DNA from 3 places in the Peribacillus sp. YIM B13481 genome. Region 1 is predicted to be linked to each of the others. Evidence: riboswitches for the same ligand, from Rfam matches in the RefSeq annotation. Region 1 holds a riboswitch; each other region holds the start of a gene.
The links. Region 1 has a riboswitch for cobalamin ahead of ACFX4X_RS06205 (ribonucleoside-diphosphate reductase subunit alpha). Riboswitches for the same ligand answer to the same signal wherever they lie in the genome.
Positions count from the first base shown of each region.

Region 2: another riboswitch for cobalamin. It lies ahead of ACFX4X_RS07590 (ABC transporter substrate-binding protein); the one in region 1 lies ahead of ACFX4X_RS06205 (ribonucleoside-diphosphate reductase subunit alpha).
Region 3: another riboswitch for cobalamin. It lies ahead of ACFX4X_RS15490 ((2Fe-2S) ferredoxin domain-containing protein); the one in region 1 lies ahead of ACFX4X_RS06205 (ribonucleoside-diphosphate reductase subunit alpha).

Region 1 covers NZ_JBHZPE010000006.1:72,244-76,488, reverse strand. Annotated here, with positions in the region: gene ACFX4X_RS06220 (SulP family inorganic anion transporter) at 1-184, shown strand, start outside; gene ACFX4X_RS06215 (hypothetical protein) at 270-416, shown strand; gene ACFX4X_RS06210 (manganese-dependent inorganic pyrophosphatase) at 515-1,444, opposite strand; cobalamin riboswitch at 1,738-1,919, shown strand; gene ACFX4X_RS06205 (ribonucleoside-diphosphate reductase subunit alpha) at 2,059-4,245, shown strand, end outside.
Region 2 covers NZ_JBHZPE010000008.1:57,341-61,585, reverse strand. Annotated here, with positions in the region: gene ACFX4X_RS07605 (hypothetical protein) at 261-491, opposite strand; tRNA gene ACFX4X_RS07600 (tRNA-Arg) at 667-740, opposite strand; gene ACFX4X_RS07595 (polysaccharide deacetylase family protein) at 929-1,831, shown strand; cobalamin riboswitch at 1,918-2,092, shown strand; gene ACFX4X_RS07590 (ABC transporter substrate-binding protein) at 2,255-3,220, shown strand; gene ACFX4X_RS07585 (FecCD family ABC transporter permease) at 3,183-4,238, shown strand; gene ACFX4X_RS07580 (heme ABC transporter ATP-binding protein) at 4,245-4,245, shown strand, end outside.
Region 3 covers NZ_JBHZPE010000026.1:50,344-54,588, reverse strand. Annotated here, with positions in the region: gene ACFX4X_RS15500 (energy-coupling factor ABC transporter substrate-binding protein) at 1-203, opposite strand, end outside; gene ACFX4X_RS15495 (energy-coupling factor ABC transporter permease) at 205-948, opposite strand; cobalamin riboswitch at 1,128-1,325, opposite strand; cobalamin riboswitch at 1,528-1,717, shown strand; gene ACFX4X_RS15490 ((2Fe-2S) ferredoxin domain-containing protein) at 1,869-2,237, shown strand; gene cobJ (precorrin-3B C(17)-methyltransferase) at 2,252-3,907, shown strand; gene ACFX4X_RS15480 (sirohydrochlorin chelatase) at 3,926-4,245, shown strand, end outside.

The sequences.
Region 1 (4,245 bases):
AGCCGAAACGGTCATCATCGATTTTTCCCATTCTAAAATATGGGATGCTTCTGCAGTCGGTGCTGTTGATACGGTTGTCCTTAAATATCAGTTTCAAGGTACACCTGTCCAGGTGCAAGGCCTGGACGAGGAGAGTTCGTTATTGCTTGAAAAACTCGCCACCTCAGAAAGTAAAATATCTTGAAAAAGTATAATTCTGCTGAATAGAAACTTTTCAAACCGACAAAATAGATAACATGAAATATTTCCTTTTGAAAGGAGCGAAAAGCATGACATCCGATCAGGATTATACAGCAGCGAATCTGTCACCAGATTTATTGAATGAACTGAAAAGCTTTGAAAGCAAACTTGGCGAGGAAGCCAATAAAGAACTGATTGTCATCGCCTATGAAAAAGAAAAGGAAACCTTAAATTAAAAAAAAAGACTCAAACACCTTTAAATGGATGGTTGAGTCTTTTTTTGATGTACAGAAAAGGGGCCCCAAAGTATTAAATGGGCACCCCTTTTCCAATATTATTTACTGAATACGTCCGTTAAAACCGGAACGATTTGTTTTTTACGCGATACAACGCCCTCTAAGACGGCAATGTTATTGTTTAATGAAACGTCATATGCCTTTTCCACTGCATCAGCCGCTTTTCCAAGAGCCAAGGCCACAGAATCATTGGTCAAGATATCCGTTACGACGAATAGGAATAAATCCAATTCCTTCACAGCGATGACCGATTCAATGGCTGCTTCTATTTCAGCTTGCTTAGCAAGAACTTCGTTCGGATCTACAGCATTGACCTGAGCTATCTCAACTTTAGCCATTCCCATGGAGAATTCTTTTGCATCAAGAGTGATTAGCTGGGCAATCGTCTTGTCGCTCAAGTCAGCTCCCGCCTTCAACATTTCCAAGCCATATGTTTCAGCGTTTACTCCCGCAATATCAGCCAGTTCCATAGCTGCTGCAACGTCTTGCTCTGTGCATGTCGGGGATTTGAACAATAAAGAATCGGAAATTATGGCAGATAGCATAAGTCCGGCGATCGTTTTAGGGACTTCAATGCCGTTTTCTTTATAGATTTTATTTAAAATGGTTGCCGTACAGCCAACTGGCTCCGCACGGTAATATAAAGGATCGCTTGTTTCAAAGTTAGCGATACGGTGATGGTCAATAACTTCCAACACACGGACTTGGTCAATATCTTCTGCACTTTGCTGGCGTTCGTTGTGGTCGACCAGGATCACGCCATCCGCTTCCCCTGCCACTTTTTCCACAAGGCGGGGAGCTTCGAATTTGAATTGGTCCAACGCATATTGAGTTTCACCATTCACTTCACCCAGACGAACTGGTTCAGCGTTGATACCTAGTTGCTTTTTAAGATCTGCATAAGCGATTGCTGAACAGATTGTGTCTGTATCCGGGTTTTTATGTCCAAAAACTAATACTTTTTCCAAGATTTTAACCCCTTTTTCATAAATATTTTTCCGCGAATCCCCTCATCGCAATAAGGGAGACCCACCTTTACTATACACTTTATTTTAACACAAAATCCCGTAAATTCAGTGCTCGAATTACCCATTCCCCAATAAAATCTTTCATTCTCAATCCCTCTACCTTCACTTTGTCAATAGATAAGGGTTGGTTTTTCTCAAATATATTAGTTGAATTATCATCGTATATGGCTTACGATAATATAAGCAGAAATACTAGATATTGATTACACAAACAATACTAATAACTATATATAGAATATTTTATAATCAAAGGTGCCAGTGATGGCTGAAAAGGGAATCCGGTGTAAACCCGGAACTGTCCCCGCAACTGTAAATGTGACGAAATGAGAAACCACTGTATAGCTCTCTCTATACGGGAAGGACTCAAAGTAGGATGATCATGAGTCAGGAGACCTGCCTTGATTTTTTCATGTTTCTTATTCTTCGGGGATTGAGATGATGAAACGATAGTATAATGGCTATTTTTTCATGGTTCTTTTATTCTATCGTTTGATCCGCTCAATCCATTTGGGCGGTTTTTTTATTTTAGCGGAAGTTTACAAGGAGGATTATTAATGACTCAAACATATAACTCTACCATAAGCGAAAATGACACCGAAACGAATTCAATCCAGCTTGAGATGTTATCAAAGGAATTCGAAGGCCGTCTCGATATGGAAAAGTTCAAAAAGCGTTTTATAAAATGGCTTGATCGCAAAAGTGACTCAACCGATGAACAGGCATCAAAAAAACTGATTCAGCTCGCTCTTGAAAGTGTGGATATAGATGCTCCCGATTGGACGTTCGTTGCTGCAGCAGAACTATTGAATACGATGTATAGGGATGCACAGGCAAATCGAGGTTATGAAGGCATGAGTTATGGCCCATTCTATGAACTGATCACGGAACTCTCGCAACTTTCAGAAGGCCAGCGTTATCCCATTTATAAATCAGAACTGCTAGCTTCTTATACGAAAGCAGAAATTGAGGAATTGGGTTCGGTGATCGACCCGGAAAAGGATAAATTATTTTCTTACATAGGCATCTACTTATTAAACGATCGCTACCTAGCCCGCCCAAAAAAAGACAAGGTCTACGAACTGCCTCAAGAGCGCTTCATGATCATCGCGATGGAAATCATGCGAATGGAAAAAACGGAGCATCGTCTTCAACTAATAAAAGAAGCTTACTGGGCCATGTCCAACCTTTATATGACTGTTGCGACGCCTACTCTATCCAATGCAGGTAAAACGCATGGACAGTTAAGCTCTTGTTTTATCGACGCAATTGAAGATTCCATTGACGGCATCTATCTATCTAACTACGATGCTGCAAAAGTATCAAAATTCGGCGGCGGTGTAGGTCTTTACGTTGGTAAGATTCGTTCGCTTGGTTCTGATATCCGAGGTTTCTCTGGAAACAGTTCCGGCACGACTCCCTGGATCCGGCTATTCAACCAGACAGCTGTCAGTGTCGATCAATTGGGGCAACGTAAAGGTGCCATCGCGATTTACTTGGATGCCTGGCATAAAGATATTATGAGCTTTCTTGATTTGAAGACGCAAAACGGGGATGACAGATTAAAAGCCCATGATATTTTTACAGGTGTATGTATTCCTGATTTGTTCATGGAGGCTGTACGCGACAGAAAAGAATGGTATCTTTTCGATCCACACACCGTCAAGCAAACCCTTGGATTCTCACTTGAAGATCTTTATGACGAGAAGAAAGGCGAAGGAAGCTTCAGGAATCATTATGCACTTGCTGTCGAGGCCGCAGAAAACGGTACACTTCCAAACTATAGCTTTGAAAAAATCAATGCGATGGACATCATGAAAAGCATCATGATTTCTCAATTAGAAGAAGGCGTACCATATATGTTCTACCGCGATGAAGTGAACCGGAAGAATCCGAATAAACATAAAGGCATGATTTACTGTTCTAACCTTTGTACGGAGATTGCTCAAAACTTAAGCCCTTCGACGATTACGGATGAATATGAAACAGAAGATGGAGATGTCGTTGTGGTCCGTAAAAGCGGCGATTTCGTTGTCTGCAACCTATCATCCATTAACTTGCCCCGTGCGGTGAGCAGCGATGTTTTGGAGAGGTTAATTCCCATTCAGGTCCGGATGCTGGATAACGTCATTGATGTCAATAATCTTCCGGTCAAGCAAGCATCCATCTCGAACAAACGTTACCGGGCAATTGGTCTAGGAACGTTTGGATGGCATCATTTACTTGCCACTCAGAATATTTATTGGGAATCGGATGAGGCTGTTCACTATGCCGATGCTTTATACGAAAAGATCGCTTACTTAACAATCAAAGCATCCAACGAGTTGGCCAAGGAAAAAGGATCATACCCATATTTCGAAGGATCGGATTGGCATACAGGGGAATATTTCGAACTTCGTGACTATACAGATCAAAAATGGATGGATTTAAAAGCAGATGTGCAGGAGCACGGTACCCGTAATGGATATTTAATGGCTATTGCCCCCAATTCATCGACTGCTAAAATCGGTAATTCAACGGATGGAATCGATCCTTTGTATGAAATTGAATTTTACGAGGAAAAGAAAAACTTCAAATTCAAGGTGACCGCACCAGGATTGACGCCAAATACGTATGAATATTATAAAAAGACCCGCTTTAATTTGGACCAACTGGAGAGCATCAGGCAAAATGCAGCCCGCCAACGCCATATTGACCAAGCAATCAGCTTTAATCTGTATGTACACAACACAATCAAAGCGAAG
Region 2 (4,245 bases), on a different contig from region 1:
GAAAGAAGGACACAATATATTGTTGCTAAACTTTTTATAAAAAACAGCTGTCGACTTTGTCGACAGCCTGAAAGGAAGAGGGACTTTTGTAGTCCCTCTTCCTTTTTTTGTGCCTTTGTTTCTTCAGCCAATTACAATAAGGGTCATTAATCCCCTCCAACTTGATCGAGTAGATATTAATGAGATTCTTCTAACTGGTTCTATGTTTCATGCTTGGCTCCATCGTGCAGGTTACATGGACCCAAAAGCGACTAGTTTTTTCATTTCATAAAAGACGGATGATAAACAGATAAGTATTCCGTTAGGTACCTAATGTGCCGTACATATTCGCCCAATGTTCGCTGTCGGACACCTTCAGCAACTTTTGCACGGAGAAAAATATCTAAGGCTTCTTGCAGTGTGTATTCAATTGTGAAACTTTCCGTAGTCTTACTGGTCAATTTCCGTTCCTTTAACGCTGTTCCACGCTGTTTAATAACGTGTTTTTTCATAAAAAAAGCACCTCCAGACATAGAAAGATAATAGTGAAATGGAATATCACTGTTTCCTACGTACAGAAGTGCTTTTATCCTACATACAATTTACGGCTTTTACGGTCATGCCAACAGAAAAAAACCCTGCTACAACACGGAGAAACCGCATTATAACAGGGCTTATAAACTTTAGCGTCCCAGATAGGAATCGAACCTACGACCTACAGCTTAGGAGGCTGTCGCTCTATCCTGCTGAGCTACTGGGACATATAAAAAAGTCGACGACTTATTTATTATATTTCTTATAGGCAAACTTTTCAAGTTAATAGCAATAATAATTATGAAAAAAAACATCTAGACGCTTAGGGGGCACTCAGCTCTCCTGTTTCCTTACTCTTCATTAAATGGAATACTTTATTATTTCCTGGTTTTCTGGTACTATAATGCTAGAAAAAATTAGGAGAATGATAGTGGGGAATTATAGAGTTTTATGGATGGTGACGCTGCTGGGGATTTTAATTTTACCGGCATGCTCACAAGGGATTTTAGAGGGTATAGGCACAAAGACGGCTGCGCCTATCACGGAAGATAACATTGAAGTGGCTGCAGCAGCGGAGAATGACACTGGGCAGGATTCGGAGGACGAATTATATACTGAACGAATCGATACGAGAGACTGGATAATGGCCGAGTCCGCGGTACAGCTTCCAATATTGATGTATCATAGCATTTCTGAAGGCAATGGCCTTCGGGTACCAAAAGAGGAATTCCGATTACAAATGACTTGGCTTCGGGAAAATGGTTACTATACATTATCCCCTGAAGAGGCATTTCTCGTTTTAACCGAAAATCGGATGCCAAGTGAAAAGTGTGTCTGGCTTACTTTTGATGATGGCTATACAGATAACTACACAGACGCTTTCCATATACTAAAAGAATATGATATGAAAGCGACTGTCTTCATGATCGGGAAGTCCATCGATAAAGGTCATCACCTGACTGAAAAACAAATGATGGAGATGAGCGGGAATGGGATTTCGATCGAAAGCCATACTATCAACCATTTGGAGCTGAACCGCATGACGGCAGAGCAGCAAGAAGCGGAAATGGTCCAGTCAAAGGATCTGTTCGATCGTATCCTCCAACAGGACACAACAGTGCTTTCCTATCCAGTTGGTCGTTATAATGAAGAGAGTCTCAGGCTTTCAGAAGAAGCTGGATACAAGATGGCAGTCACTACTGAACCTGGAGGAGCTTCAAGGGACCAAGGGATGTATGCCTTGCATCGAGTTCGGATTTCACCTGGATTATCAGTCGGTGGGTTCGCGTCGCTGATAGAAAATGCTTCAAATCATTGAAGATGGACGGTGCATTTCAAACTTGTTCAGAAAAATCATATAATAATAGATTCTTACATGGTGTATAATGAAGGCAGTGAAAATTATATACATATGAACGATTTGGTGTCTTAATGACTTAAAAGGGAAGTTGGTGAAATGCCAGCGCGGTCCCGCCACTGTATTTGGGAGCTGACGGCTGTGTACCACTGTATGGGATATGGGAAGGTGCCGTTGACGATGACCATGAGCCAGGAGACCTGCCAAGATTCGTACACCTGTAACCTACGCGGATGGGAAGGTGTGTGGCAGACCCTAAGAGTCCGTAATGATATTGTTGCCATACAAGCATCTTCCGTTTAACGGGAGGTGCTTTTTGTTTTGGGTGCATCTTCCGAGATTATTAGGTGAAGAAATTAAATGAAAAGATTGTGGGGAATGAAAATGAAGAAGATTTTTGGTTTGATATTGTTGATGTTGCTTACTGCAGGCATGATGGTTGGCTGCAGTGGCGCTACTGATGAAGGAAAAGAAAAGCAGCAAACGAATCATGCTCAACACGACGCTTTCCCGATTACGATTAAAGATGCAACGGGCGAAAAAGTAACGATAGAACAAAAACCGAAGAAAATCGTTACGTTGATACCAAGTAATACAGAAGTGGTATTTGCACTTGGTTTAGGTAAAAAGGTCGTTGGTGTATCCGACAATGATAATTACCCGGAAGAAACGAAAAAAATTAAAAAAGTTGGCGGAATGGAAATGAACACGGAGCTGATTGTCTCCATGAAGCCCGACCTTGTTCTTGCCCATGCATCAAGTGCCCATAATTCGAATGAGGGTTTAAAGCAGCTTAAGGATGCTGGAATAGATGTCCTTGTAGTCAATGATGCACAAAGCTTTGACCAAGTCTATGAATCTATTGAAATGATTGGAAAGGCAACGGGAGAAAATGATAAGGCAAGCGAAATCGTTACGGATATGAAAACAAAGCTCAAGGATATTCAGGAAAAAGCCAAATCCGTTAAAGAAGCGGATAGGAAGACCGTTTTAATTGAGGTTTCGCCATCACCGGATATATATACACCTGGAAAAAATACCTTCATGGATGAAATGCTTCATATTATTTCAGCGGATAATGCTGCTGCTGAATTGGACGGCTGGGCAAAAATTGATGAAGAGTCGATGATTGCTGCAAATCCGGATGTCATCATTACAACGTATGGTAATTATACAAAAGATCCAGTAAGTGAAGTGACAGGCCGAAAAGGATGGCAAGACGTAAATGCCGTTAAGAATGGCCAAGTCTTTGATGTCCCTTCTGACTTGGTGACCCGTTCCGGTCCACGCTTAATAGAGGGAGTAGAGGAACTTGCCAAATCAGTCTATCCGAACCTATTTGACAACTAAATGGACGTTTGCTTATTTAATTGCGTTGTTATTTTTGTTATTTGCAATGACGATAGGCATTTCCTTTGGTTCGGTGCCAGTTCCGATTTCCGTACTTATACAAATAATCGGCAAGGAGATTTTTCACTTGCCGATTTCTGCTGATCCGGATGTGATGCTTACGAATATCGTGATGAACATCCGCTTGCCGCGTGTGTTGCTTGCGGGTTTGGTTGGGGCATCACTTGCGATTGCGGGTGCAGCTTTTCAGGGACTGCTCCGGAACCCGCTCGCTGATCCTTACACATTAGGTATTTCTTCAGGAGCATCGGTCGGCGCCGTATTGACAATATTCTTGAATATATCACTGCCATTCATCGGTTTATATACTCTTCCGGCATTGAGCATCTTATGTTCAGTACTCACGATGTTCTGCGTACTGACTTTTGCAAAAAAAATGGATCGATCGATGAAAGTGGAAACGATCATTTTAACGGGAATCATTTTCAGCTCGTTTTTAAGTGCCTTCATTTCATTGATGATTGCGCTGACGGGTGATGAATTAAGACAAATCATCGGCTGGCTGATGGGAAGCGTCTCAATGCGCGGATGGAATTATATCGTAATCATTTTGCCGTTTTTTATTATTGGTTCGTTGACCTTGATCATGAATGCAAGCGAATTGAATGCGATGACTTTCGGGGAAGACCGGGCAAAACACTTAGGTGTGAACGTGAAGCGGCGGAAAATGTGGATCTTGATAGCCGGTTCGACATTGACAGGGGCAGCCGTTGCCGTTTCAGGGGCGATTGGCTTTGTAGGATTGGTCATTCCTCATTTTGTCCGGAAGATTTGGGGACCTGACCATAAACATTTGCTTCCGTTGTCATTGCTGGTAGGAAGCGGATTCTTAATATTGGCGGATTTTGTAGCACGAACGATCATTGCCCCATCGGAACTGCCGATCGGGGTGATCACCTCACTTATCGGGGCACCGGCATTTGCGCTGATTTTATTAAAGAGACGGAGAGAAGGGTAAAAACGGA
Region 3 (4,245 bases), on a different contig from region 1:
TGCAGCGCAAATAATAAGCTTTCTGTTTCTGCACCTGGTGGCTCCCAAATACTGTTGAACCATGGCTTATATTCCGGATGGATATTTGTGATGGCTTCTTCAGCTTCGCCGTCGGCACCGCCAAATTCCGTTCCTTGTTGGGTGATTAACGGTATGGTAGCAAGAATGACGACCAGGAAAAGCAGCAGTAAACTTTTTTTCATATTAACGGGCCTCCTTAGATAAAACTCGCAGCAATTTCAATTCGCCTAGATTGTATTTTTTTAAGAAATTCATCACAACGACTGTCAATAATCCCTCGCTGATTGCCAAGGGAATTTGGGTCAGGGCAAAAATCCCTGCAAACTTAGTGAATGAGGCCATGAATCCCCCTACCTCGGATGGAAAAGCAAGAGCAAGTTGAACGGAAGTTACCACATAGGTTCCTAAATCTCCAAAAGCAGCTGCCAAGAAAACGGCAAGAGAAAAAGACCACCCCAATTTAGTCGCGCCCTTGAAGACAAAGTAAGAAATGAACGGTCCGCATACTGCCATGGAAAATGCATTGGCCCCTAATGTCGTCAACCCTCCGTGAGCCAGTAATACAGCTTGAAATAACAGTACGATGGAACCCACGACACTCATGGCCAATGGTCCGAATAATATGGAACCCAAACCAACTCCTGTAGGGTGTGAAGAACTTCCCGTAACGGAAGGAATCTTCAGGGCCGATAATATGAATACAAATGCTCCCGATAGGCCGAGTATCATTTTTGTTTCTGGGTTTTCCTTTACTTTGGACCTAATCGACCGGTAACCCAAGATTAAAAATGGAAGGATAATGGCCCACCAGAATATGGCCCATTCAATCGGTAAAAATCCCTCCATAATATGCATGGCCATAGCACGTTTTGGTACAAGAAGCAATAAAATGACAAAATAAAGAATTTTCCAATTGTCTTTTTTCATTCTTTCTCCTTTCAACACTTTTAATTTTTTCTGATCAAGGCTTTTAGAAGAAAAGCGGCGCCCAACATAAAAAGCACTTCTCTAAAAAAGAAAGAAGTGCGTAATGAACAGGAATTCCTCAGCATAAACCAACCACGGGCTATTCTGCCTGATCCGCACACCCATCCTCGTAGGCTGAAACAGTTTCACGCTTCATGGCAGGTCTCCTGGCTTTGGTTCATCATCCCATTACATCCTTCCCATCTCATTTGACAGTGGATTAACCTTAAGGCAATAGGACTTCCCTTTACAGTGGCGGGACCGCTCCGGATTTTCACCGGCTTCCCTTTTAAGCTGAATTTCCGAGAAAATTCAACACCATAAAACTTATGTAATTATTTTGAAAAATCTCGTATAGTTTATCATAAAGAAATAATTCCAGCTACACTCTCTTTTTTTTAAAAAGACTAATAACGCAGAGAAGCGAGGCATGGAGCTGGATTTACCCTATTAAACTTTTCTAAACAGTCGGAATAAACTTTGAATTTTGCTAAAGTTGTTATATGATAGATAAAGTTAGCTAGAAATGTATAATAAAACCAAATATTTCATTTTAAAAGTGCTCTTGTGTGAATTATCAAGGGATAATAGGGAAAACGGTGAAAATCCGATGCAGCCCCCGCTACTGTAAACGCTGATGAAATTGTCGATGACCACTGGCTTAATGCCGGGAAGGGACAAAGTAAAATGAAGCGTAAGCCAGGAAACCTGCTTTTGAAATTGTATGATACTTTTCGGAGGGAAAGGTAGAAGGACTATGACGATTTTGGGAGATTCAGCATATTTGCCGAAGGCTCCTCATTCATATAGTTTTTTTAAAACCTTAACTCTTATGTTAAGGTTTTTTATTTTGCCTTTTCCCTGAACTCAGGAGGAAGAAGATGACTACTTGGAACTTGCAGGGTACTAATACGCATCTGTTGATTTGCAATGGAAGCAGTTGCATGAAAAAAGGCGGGGAAGAAGTAACCCAAGCGATTCGCGATGAAATTACTTCAAAGGGACTGGATATGAAAGTTCATACAACCAGGACACGCTGTAACGGAAGATGTAAGGACGCCTGCGTTGTAATTGAGTATCCCCAAGGGAGATGGTATCGGGTGGATACCCCAGATTACGGTCGGAAGATTGTAAGTAATATCGATGATGGAGAGTTTGTGCCACAGATGATCTACCAATTCAGTGATGGGGAAATGATCCCTAATCCAGATTTTCCTGCTCATACGGGTATTTCAAAGAACAAATCGTAAAAGGAGATGTCTTAATGAGTACTAACGGTAAATTATTCGTCGTGGGCTTTGGGCCAGGGAATTTTGAACACATTACCAAACGTGCTGTCGAAGCCCTTCAAGAAAGTGACTACATCATTGGTTATAAAACTTATGTTGAACTCATTCAGGGACTGCTTACAGATCAAACGATTATTAGTACGGGAATGACTGAAGAAGTATCACGTGCTCAGGAAGCAGTGAAACAAGCGGAGCTGGGAAAGAAAGTGGCTGTAATTTCCAGTGGTGATGCCGGAGTTTACGGGATGGCAGGGCTGGTTTATGAAGTATTGATTGAAAAAGGGTGGAAAGAAGATACTGGAGTGGGCATTGAAGTCATCCCTGGTATTTCTGCAATCAACTCATGTGCGTCTTTACTTGGGGCACCTGTCATGCACGATTCGTGTACCATCAGCCTCAGTGATCATTTAACGCCTTGGGAACTTATCGCTAAAAGGGTGGAAGCTGCTGCAATGGCTGACTTTGTCATTGCACTTTATAACCCGCGTAGCGGAAGGCGGACTAGGCAAATTGTAGAAACACAAAAAATTCTCCTTCGCTACCGTTCACCGGATACACCTGTCGGGTTGGTGAAAAGTGCTTATCGCGATCGGCAGGATATTGTCATAACCAATTTGAAAGATATGTTGAATCACGATATTGGAATGTTGACCACCGTCATTATTGGTAATTCATCTACCTTTTTATATGATGACAAAATCATCACACCAAGAGGTTATCAGAGGAAATATACATTGAATTCGGAAAAGCAAACATTGAAGCCGCATCAGCGTCTGCAAAAAGAAGCAGAACCGTGGGCATTAGATCAAGAAGCCGATTCCATGCAAGAAGCCTACGCTGAGCCTGATGGAGGGGTTGGATTACTTACAAAAGCACCAGAAAAGAAGGCGACATCTTTTGAAATGGCGATGGAAGCCCTGTCTATAGTTAAGGGCCAAACCGTTCAGCAACCCATTAAGCCGTTTGTTCAGCAAAAAATGGAGTCGGTATTCGAACTTGCGGTCAGTCCAGGTGTGGCGAATAAACAATTCACTCCCAAACAAATGATGACACTTGCGGAAGTTGTTGGGGAAAAGGGATCGATGGAATACACGCCAAACCATAAGATCGTATTAAAGATTCCGACAACGGATCCGGAAGTCATTACGGGGAAATTGCAATCAGCAAACTTTCTGTTATCGCCGATTGGAGATGTACTGACATTAAAAGCCTGTGATTTCTGTGATGGGGAAAAAGCGGAATCCATTCCTTTTGCGGATGAAATACACCGGGTGCTCGGCGGAATGAAAATGCCTAAGGAACTGAACATCGGTTTTAATGGGTGTGGAATGGCTTGTTATAGTGCTGTGATGGATGATATCGGGATTGTCTTCCGAAAAGGGAAGTTCGACTTATTTCTTGGAGCTAAACCGGTTGGAAGAACAGCCCATCCAGGTCAGCTGGTTGCTGAAGGCATTGAACCGGAACAGCTTGTTGAACTGATTACGGACATTGTCGGGGAGTATACGCAAAATGCCCATCCAAATGAGCGGCTTTTTAAATACTTCAAACGTGCAAAAAAGATACAGAGTTTTTCTTATCAGGACATTGCTCCCAAAATAAACATAGAGCCTGCGCCTTGTGAAGACTAATCAAGAGGGGGAAAGTAAATGAAAGCAGTTTTGTTCGTAGGACATGGAAGCCGCTTGGCTTCAGGAAACGAAGAAGTCCTTCATTTTATTAAAAATATGATTCCGGCAATGGATGACGGCTTTTTGGTAGAAACGTGCTTCTTGGAGTTTGCGGCACCGAATATATCTAAAGGCATTGATAATTGTGTAAAACGAGGGGCTACGGAAGTTATCGTCATACCAATCATTTTGTTGCATGCAGGACATTCGAAATTACATATCCCGGCTGAAATAGAGGATGGGAAAACCAAGTATCCAGAAGTGAAATTCACATATGGTCAAACGATCGGGGTCCACCA